Regions from separate parts of the Aquabacterium sp. G14 genome, predicted to be linked through region 2. Evidence: predicted binding sites of a transcription regulator. Region 2 holds the regulator's gene; each other region holds the start of a gene.
What was found. The regulator sigma-54, encoded in region 2, starts transcription at its own class of promoters, with help from an activator protein. The targets are predictions, from matches to a motif close to TGGCANGNAANCTGCTTT.
Positions count from the first base shown of each region.

Region 1: WIT60_RS08550 (pilin) is a predicted target of sigma-54. The motif match lies at 958-975, and genes of this name have one in related genera.
Region 3: WIT60_RS15100 (circularly permuted type 2 ATP-grasp protein) is a predicted target of sigma-54. The motif match lies at 1,304-1,321, and genes of this name have one in related genera.
Region 4: adh (aldehyde dehydrogenase) is a predicted target of sigma-54. The motif match lies at 1,249-1,266, and genes of this name have one in related genera.

Region 1 is NZ_JBBEYB010000006.1:93,430-95,629, reverse strand. Features, by position in the region: gene WIT60_RS08560 (MBL fold metallo-hydrolase) at 1-264, shown strand, start outside; gene WIT60_RS08555 (DUF2919 family protein) at 319-792, shown strand; gene WIT60_RS08550 (pilin) at 1,048-1,476, shown strand; gene WIT60_RS08545 (hypothetical protein) at 1,534-1,857, shown strand; gene WIT60_RS08540 (O-linked N-acetylglucosamine transferase family protein) at 1,882-2,200, shown strand, end outside.
Region 2 is NZ_JBBEYB010000013.1:9,151-11,350, forward strand. Features, by position in the region: gene WIT60_RS13180 (DUF599 domain-containing protein) at 1-120, opposite strand, end outside; gene WIT60_RS13185 (RNA polymerase factor sigma-54) at 206-1,744, opposite strand; gene lptB (LPS export ABC transporter ATP-binding protein) at 1,758-2,200, opposite strand, start outside.
Region 3 is NZ_JBBEYB010000018.1:22,519-24,718, forward strand. Features, by position in the region: gene WIT60_RS15100 (circularly permuted type 2 ATP-grasp protein) at 1-1,243, opposite strand, end outside; gene WIT60_RS15105 (hybrid sensor histidine kinase/response regulator) at 1,359-2,200, opposite strand, start outside.
Region 4 is NZ_JBBEYB010000008.1:135,420-137,619, forward strand. Features, by position in the region: gene adh (aldehyde dehydrogenase) at 1-1,171, opposite strand, end outside; gene WIT60_RS10605 (sigma-54-dependent Fis family transcriptional regulator) at 1,469-2,200, shown strand, end outside.

The sequences.
Region 1 (2,200 bases), on a different contig from region 2:
ATTGCGCAACTGGTGATCGAAACCGCTTTTGGCGATGAAGAGGCTTATCTGGCCGACATCAGTGGGCACCTCTCACCCCAAACCCTGGCGCAAGAGTTGTTGCAGTTGGATGGCGAAGTGAGTGTGTACATCACGCACCCGAAACCCGGCGAGGTTCCGGCCGTGTTGTCGCAGATCCGTGCGCTGGACACCCGGCATGTGATTGAGCCGCTACGTGAAGGACAGCGGTTTCATGCACCGGTCGTGGACCGGCGGCAGATGTGATTCAATGCGCTGGGGGCATTCCCTCTGAAGCCTGGGGCCATCACAAGGTTATCAATGGACGAGAGATTATTAGACGTCGATCAATATGGCGTTTTGCGTGTGCCGGGCACATTTTGGCTTGGCATGGCGGTGTTGGTCAGATATTGGGTGCTGATGTTGATCATGTTGGTGTCAGCTCAGCAGGCTGGTACCATTTTTGAAATGATGGGCAACAAGGTGCCCTGGCTGGCCTTGGCTGGCGAGACCTTCGCCTTGGCTGCGTTGATTGCAGCCGGGAGTCGCCAGCCTGAGGCGGGTGGGGTATGGCGTTCGATATGGAGTCGGACGCACGTTTGGGTTGTGTTGACCGCAGCCTGCAATGTGGCATGGTTCACTTATGCATCGACTCAGGGCAATTGGGAGCTCACGAGGGCTCAGGTGGCGATGGCGGGATTTGCACTCCTGGATGGCTGCATGGCGTGGATTTTTGTGCGCTCGGCTTACTTCAGGCAATTGTTCAGTGAGTTCCCCGTCGCCGCTAAGCAGTGAAGTCCATGCGGGCTGCTGGGAGGGGGCGACACGATTGGTCAGACCACCTTTAGATGTGACCAATTTGGTCGGGTCTGATTCAATGCGTTGCCGCTGCGGGCGCTTTTTGTCATACCGGGCCTCTGAAGTGTGAGTAAATTGGCACAGGTGGCGATGCTCTTGGCTTGGCACGTGCCGTGCATTACGATGTTGCACACCCTCAGTTCCAGGGGGTGACCTCTGATCTCAAACGGGCGAAAGCCTTAGGAGTTAACCATGAAGATGATGAAGCAAGTGCAAAAGGGCTTCACCCTGATCGAACTGATGATCGTGGTGGCCATCATTGGTATTCTGGCTGCCGTGGCGCTGCCTGCTTACCAAAACTACACCATCCGTGCCAAGGTGTCGGAACTGATGCTGGCGGCCAGCGGTGCACGCACCTGTATTACCGAAGCTTTCCAGGCGAATAACGGTGTATTCCCTAGCTCTTTGGCCTCTGACTGCTCTATCGTTGTTGGCGGGAAAGTTACCGGCGCGAGCGTTGCGACGACTGGTCTGATCACAGTGACCGGCAGTTCTGCCACGTCTTCGGTTGGTGCTGCCATCACGCTGACCTTGACCCCGTCCTCGGCAGCCAACGGTTCGCTGACTTGGACTTGCTCGGGTTCGGACACCCGCTATGTGCCGGGTTCGTGCCGCGGCTAAGCTCATTGAGCTTTGTGCAAGCCCCTCTTCGAGGGGCTTTTCTATTTGAGGTATTGCATGAGTATCTGGAACTTCTTCAGCCGAACACAAGAGAAAAGCTTCGTGGCTCAGCAGCTGGCTGTGCTGGTGAAAGATCTGCCGCCGACCTTGATTCAGGATGGCCGCGGTAAGGTCTCGGTTAACAAAATCACACGACATCTGGAGCGTGTTTACAAAGCAGCGTCCGATTTCAAGGAAGCCCAGAATATTGGCTTCATGGGGCGGGCTGTGATGGCCAATGCCTTCAAATGGGGGCTGAAGGAGTGCGGATACCCTGATGAATTTGCCGACATGGCCACCGAGGGTTTGGTCGTGGCCTTGTCCAAGAAAGCCAGCGCCTGATCGGGCATGTAAAGGTGTGAGTTGATGCTGTCCTCGCTGTTTGGTCGTCTGTTGGGCTTTCGGAAGGCGTCGAAGGTGGACGCGTTCGACTTGAATGCCAAGATCCGTGATGCTGATAACCACCGTATGCGCGGTGAGTTGCACGAGGCCATCTTGCTGTACGAAGAATGCTTGGCTGTTGACAAACAGAATGTGGAGTTGATCAACAGCTTGGGGGCGTGCTATGTGGACGTGGGCCGTGAGCAAGAGGGGCGGGCGCAGTTTGAGTTGGCGTATTCGCTGAATGACGCGTATATACCTGGCGTGGCCAACTACGCCAAAAGCTTGGTCGATAACCGAGAAA
Region 2 (2,200 bases):
AACGCGGGCACGGCGGCTGGCGAACTGGGCATAGCCGATCCAGCCGAACACGAACAGGGCCAAGGCGGCCCAGTCCTGCCAGGGCAAGAGGTCGACAAGGTCTTGGAGGCGGTAAAGCATGGTCAATGAATCAGGGGCCGTTGCGGCGCGGGACAGGATCGCGACAGCGAAGCGCCCGGCCTGCGCCCCCACCCATCACGTGCACTCACAAGGCCTTGCGCAGGTTCGCAGGCGCGATCTTGAGGGCTTCGCGGTATTTGGCGACGGTGCGGCGGGCGACCTGGATGCCTTGCTCTTCCAGCATGCTGGACAAGGCGCTGTCTGACAAGGGCTTCTTGGGATCTTCGGCCGCGACCAGCTGTTTGATGAGGGCGCGCACCGCGGTGCTGGAGGCGTTGCCACCTGCCTCGGTGTTGAGCGAGGAGCCGAAGAAGTACTTGAGTTCGAACGTGCCGAAAGGCGTGTTCATGTACTTGGCGGTGGTCACGCGCGAGATGGTGGACTCGTGCAGCCCGAGTTCGTCGGCGATTTCGCGCAGGACCAGGGGCTTCATGGCGATTTCGCCATGGGTGAAGAAGTTCTTTTGCCGATCGACGATGGCCTGCGAGACACGCAAGATGGTGTCGAAGCGCTGCATGATGTTCTTGACGAACCAGCGGGCCTCTTGCAGGCGGGCATTGAGGTTGGCGTGACCTTCGCTGGCCGTGCTGCCGCGTGCGCCCCGGCTGGAGCGCAAGGCCTGCGCGTAGTAGTCGTTGATGCGCAGCTTGGGCATGACGTCCGGGTTGAGGACGACTTTCCAGCCGCGGCCGGACTTCTGGACGATGACGTCCGGGATGATGATGTTGGCCTCGGCGCGGGTGAAGGCGCGGCCGGGTTTAGGCTCGAGCGAGACGATGAGGCTTTGCGCGTCTTTCAGCAGAGCCTCGTCGGCGCCGGTGGCGGCCATGAGCTTCTTGAAGTCGCGACGGGCCAGCAACTCAAGATGCTCGCGGCAGATGGCCATGGCGACCTCGCGAGCGGGCTCGCCGGGCAGACCGCGCAGTTGCAGCAGCAGGCACTCGGAGAGGTTGCGCGCGCCCACGCCCACCGGCTCCAGGCTTTGCAGCCAGCCCAGTGCGCAGCGCAAGCGCGACATCAGTTCGTCGAGGGTGTCTTCGTCCGGCTCGTCGGGCAACAGGCTGGCAGCGATCTCTTCGAGCGTGTCGGCGAGGTAACCGTCCTCGTTGAGGGACTCGATGAGCATGTCGACCGCGGCCATGTCCTCGTCGCTCAAGCGGGTGCCCAGCAATTGCTGACGCAGGTGCTCTTGCAGGGTGATGGACAGGCTGTTGCGCTCGAGCGGGTCGGTGTCGTCGTCGCCCTGGCTTTGGCGGGCCGGGCTTTCGCTGATGCCGTCGAAGTCGTCGCGCTCGGTGCCGTTTTCCCAGTCCTCGCGCTCGGTGGTGCCCAGCTCGGCGGTGTCGATGCCGCTGGTGTCGGCCTCGGCGGGCGCGCTGTCACGTTCGGCGCCGGCGTCTTCGCTGCTGTTGCGCTCGTTGCGCTGGCGTTCGAACTCCAGTGAGGCCGCGGTCTCGATGGGCGAGTAATCGTCCTCAGGCTCCAGGAAGGGATTTTGTTCGAGCATCTGCTCGATTTCCTGGTGCAGTTCGAGGGTGGACAGCTGCAGGAGCCGGATGGACTGCTGCAGCTGAGGGGTCAGCGCCAGGTGTTGCGAAAGCCGAAACTGCAGGGAGGGCTTCATGGGCGCCGGTCACTCACATGCGGAAGTGCTCGCCGAGATAGACCTTGCGGACCTCGGCGTTGTGCACGATGTCAGCCGGGCTGCCTTCGGCCAGGACGCTACCTTCACTGATGATGTAGGCGCGGTCGCAGATGCCCAGCGTTTCGCGGACGTTGTGGTCGGTGATGAGCACACCGATGCCGCGCGCCTTGAGGAAGCTGATGATGCGCTGGATCTCGATGACGGCGATGGGATCGACGCCCGCAAAGGGCTCGTCGAGCAGGATGAAGCGCGGCTGGGTGGCGAGGGCGCGGGCAATTTCGACGCGGCGGCGCTCGCCGCCCGAGAGGGACAGCGCAGGGTTGGTGCGCAGCTTCTCGATGCTGAGTTCGTGCAGCAGGCCGTCAAGGCGCTCCTGGATCACGTCTTTGCTCAGGCGCTTGCCGCGCTCGTCCACCTGCAACTCCAGCACCGCGC
Region 3 (2,200 bases), on a different contig from region 2:
CCTTCAGTCCTTTGCGACGCGCCGACACCCCACCCGGTGTGTTCAACAAGGGGTAAGTGGGGCGGATGACCTGACGGGCCAGCTGCGGCCGCACGGCCTCCCACGCCGAGGCCTCGCCGCACCACCAGCTCGGCAAGGACGGCAAGATCAGGTCTTCGCCCAGCAGGTGCGAGGACAAGGCCGGCAGGAAGCCATGCACTGCAGGTGACTCCAGGAAACCGGTGCCCAGTGCGTTGGCCAGCACCACATTGCCAGCCCGAACCACCTGGGTCAGGCCCGGGATGCCCAGGGTCGAATCGGTGCGCAGCTCCAGCGGGTCACAGAAGTCGTCGTCCAGCCGGCGCAGCAGGCCGTGGATGGGCGTCAAGCCCTGCACGGTCTTGAGGAACAGGCGGTCGTCGCGCACGATGAGGTCGCAGCCCTCCACCAGGGGCAAGCCCAGGTAACGCGCCAGGTAGGCGTGCTCGAAGTAAGTCTCGTTGTAAGGGCCGGGGGTGAGCAGCGCCAGGCTGGGCGTGTCGCCCTGGGCACAGGGTTGCGCCAGCGTGCTGATCGTGTCCAGCAACTGGCGGTAGGTGCTGGCGAGATGCTGCACATTGAGCGCCCGGTAGGCCTCGGGAAAAAGACGGGACACGATCAGGCGGTTTTGCATGACGTAGCCCAGCCCCGACGGAGCCTGGGTGCGTTGCCCCACCACCCACCAGGCGCCATCCGGGCCGCGAGCCAGGTCAAACGCCACGACATGCAGGTAGACGCCCCCCAAGGGTTGCGTGCCTTGCAGGCCACGCAGGTAACCGGGGTGGCCCAACACCAGCGCGGAAGGCAACAGGGCCTCGCGCAACAGGGTTTGCGGCCCGTAGGTGTCCACCAGGATCCGGTTGAGCAAATCGGCACGCTGGGCGATGCCACGCTCCAGCCAGGGCCACTCCTCAGGCGCGATCAAGTGCGGCAAAGGCTCCAGCGACCAGGGTCGGCTGCTGCCGCCCGCGGCGTTGTAAACGTTGTAGGTGATGCCGTCTTCGCGAATCTGACGCGCCAGTGCCTCCTGACAGCGGCTGAGCTCGGCCAAGGGTGTGCCCAGTTGCTCGGCCAAGGCCCGCCAGACTGGCCGCAACTGGCCGTTGGGCAAGCGCAACTCGTCGTGATGACCCGGCTCGACGGGGCGAGCCTGGCTGAGCCACGCTTCGGCCCAGTCCGTCTGGACCGTGGCAGAGGGGGCGCGCATGGATGAGAAAGTGGACATGATGAGGCTCAAAGGACGGCATCGGTGCGCGACAGGGCGTGTCCCCGATTCTCAACCATGCAAGCAAATAACCGGCCAAGGGTTGTTCAGCACAACATGACCAAGACGCCATGACTCAATGGCCGGGCGCCATCAGCAACTCATCCAGGCAGCGCAACAAGGCCACCACATCCAAAGGCTTGGTCAGGTAGGCCGCGAACCCGCGATCCTTGGCTGCGTGCACGCGATCCGGCATCGCGTCGGCCGACAGTGCCACACGGGGCACATGACGCAGGCGCGGATCAGCCTGCAGGGCGTCATCCAGTTCGAAACCCGTCATGTCGCCCAGGTGCATGTCCAGCAAGAGCAGATCGGGCGGCGTCGCCGTGATCAAGCTCAAGGCCTCTTGCCCACTGGTCGCCACCTTCAGCGCCCAGGCGGGCCGCAAGGTCATGATCTGTCGAACCAGTTGCACATTGATCTCGTTGTCCTCCGCATAAACGATGGTCGCGGCGTGAAGTGAAGGCGGTGTCTCTTCGCCCAGCCCAGCAAAGCTCGATGACTCCGCGACCGCTCCGGCTGGCAAGGCAACAGTGAACACACTGCCCACGCCATGTTGGCTCTGAACGGACAGGGTCCCGTCCATCAAAGCCAGCAGGCGTTGCACGATCACCAGCCCGATGCCCGTGCCTTCGATTCCGCTCTGCTCTGCCCCCAATCGGTTGAAAGGCTCAAACAGGTGGTCAAGCTGTTCAGGCGTCAGGCCCCGTCCGGTGTCAGACACCGCACACCGCACCAGATCGCCCTCGGACCACACCTGCACGCGCACCATCCCACCAGCGTGGTTGTACTTGATGGCATTGCTCAGCAGGTTCACCAACACCTGACGCAGACGCACCCGATCGGCGCGAACTGTGAGCTCGGCATCTTGAGGGGCAATGTCCAGGCTGACCCGCGCCTGCTCCGCCGCATCGGCCA
Region 4 (2,200 bases), on a different contig from region 2:
TGAACAGCGTCGGCTGGATGTAATAGCCCTCGCTCAGCTCGCCACCCAACTGGGCGCGGTCGCCGCCGATCAGCACCTGGGCGCCTTCTTCCTTGCCGACCGCCAGGTAGGACATGATCTTGTCCATCTGCATGGCCGAGGCCTGGGCCCCCATCATCGTGTCCGTGTCCAGCGGGCTGCCCTGCTTGATGGCGGCCACGCGCTTGAGGGCGCGCTCGATGAAGCGGTCGTAGATCGATTCCTGGATCAGCGCGCGCGACGGGCAGGTGCACACCTCGCCCTGGTTGAAGGCGAACAGCACCATGCCCTCGATGGCCTTGTCGAGGAAGGCATCGTCTTCGGCCATGACATCGTCAAAGAAGATGTTGGGGCTCTTGCCACCCAACTCCAGCGTCGCGGGAATCAGGTTGCCGGCCGCCGCCTGGGCGATCACGCGGCCCGTGGCGGTGGAACCGGTGAAGGCGATCTTGGCGATGCGCTTGCTGCTGGCCAGCGGCATGCCGGCTTCACGGCCAAAGCCATTGACGATGTTGAGCACACCGGCCGGCAGCAGGTCGGCGATCATCTCGGCCAGGATCAAGATGCTGATGGGGGTGGACTCGGCCGGCTTGAGCACCACGCAGTTGCCGGCGGCCAAGGCCGGAGCCAGCTTCCAGGCAGCCATCAGGATCGGAAAGTTCCAGGGGATGATCTGACCGACCACACCCAGGGGTTCGTGGAAGTGATAGGCAATGGTGTTGCCGTCAATTTCACTGATCGAACCTTCTTGTGAACGCAAACAGCCCGCAAAGTAGCGGAAGTGGTCCACCGCCAGCGGAATGTCGGCGTTCAGTGTTTCGCGGATGGGCTTGCCGTTGTCCACCGTCTCGGCATAAGCCAGCTTCTCCAGGTTCTGCTCGATGCGGTCGGCGATCTTCAGCAGGATGTTGGCGCGCTCGGCCGGCGCGGTGGCACCCCAGGCGTCTTTGGCAGCGTGGGCCGCATCCAGCGCCAGATTGATGTCCGCCTCGGTCGAGCGGGCGGCCTGGGTGTAGACCTTGCCGCTGATCGGCGTGATCACATCGAAATACTCGCCGCCCAGCGGGGCGACGAACTTGCCACCGATGAAGTTGTCGTAGCGGGTCTGGTAGGCCACGGGAGCGCCAGCGGCGCCGGGTGCTGCGTAGATCATCGAGTGTCTCCTCAAGGTCAGGTGTAGGGGATCAAGGGGCAAAGGAAGCCAGGCTTGTGGCCGTGACGCTCACCTTGAGTGCAGAGCGCGTGCCAATGCGGGTTCGTCCCGAGGCCGCAGGCCCTTGTCCCAGAGACGCCGCGACGCGTGAGTGGCTGTCACCCTGTGTCAGCCACCTTGTCTCCGCTGCACACACTGTCCCAAAATGACACAGGGTGACCACGGGTGTGTCACCTTGTCGGCCACGCCATACTCCGTCCACCGCGACCGAATTACCCTCCCCCACCCACCCCTGCCATGCCGCTGCAGCTCACCCACCACCAGTCAGAAACGGACCTCCTGCAGGCCCGCCGCTGCCTGATGGACGCCGGCGACGTGCCTCCAGGGCTGGTGGACGACACCCTGCGGCAGTCCTGGCTGCGCAGCCGCCATGCGGGCCTCAGCCCGGTCGATGTCGCCAGCGAGCCCCCGCTGTGCACACCCGCCGACCTGCGCCAAACCCTGGCCAGCGAGCACGACCTGCTGGCCCACGCCCGTCCGGTCATGAGCTTCGTGTTCGACCAGATCCGTGACAGCGGCAACGTGGTCGTGCTGGCCGACAACCACGGTCTGCTCCTGGACACCTTGGGCGACATCGATTTCGCCACCCGCGCCGAGCGCGTCTCGCTGAGGCCCGGCGCGCTCTGGCACGAACACGACCGCGGCACCAACGCCATCGGCACCGCCCTGGCCGAGGAACGGGCGGTCGTCATCCACGGCGCCGAGCACTACCTGGCCCGCAACAGCTTCCTCACTTGCGCGGCCGCCCCGGTGTTGACCTCGGAAGGCCGGCTGCGCGGCGTGATCGACATCTCCGGCGACCACCGGGGGCAGCACCCGCACACCTTCGCGCTGGTGCGCTCGGCCGCCCGCATGATCGAAGACCGCCTGTTCCATGCACGCCATGGCCACGACCAGGTGCTGCGCCTGCATGCCCACGCCGAAGGACTGGGTGCGGTGGGTGAAGGCCTGGTGGCCCTGTCGGACGAC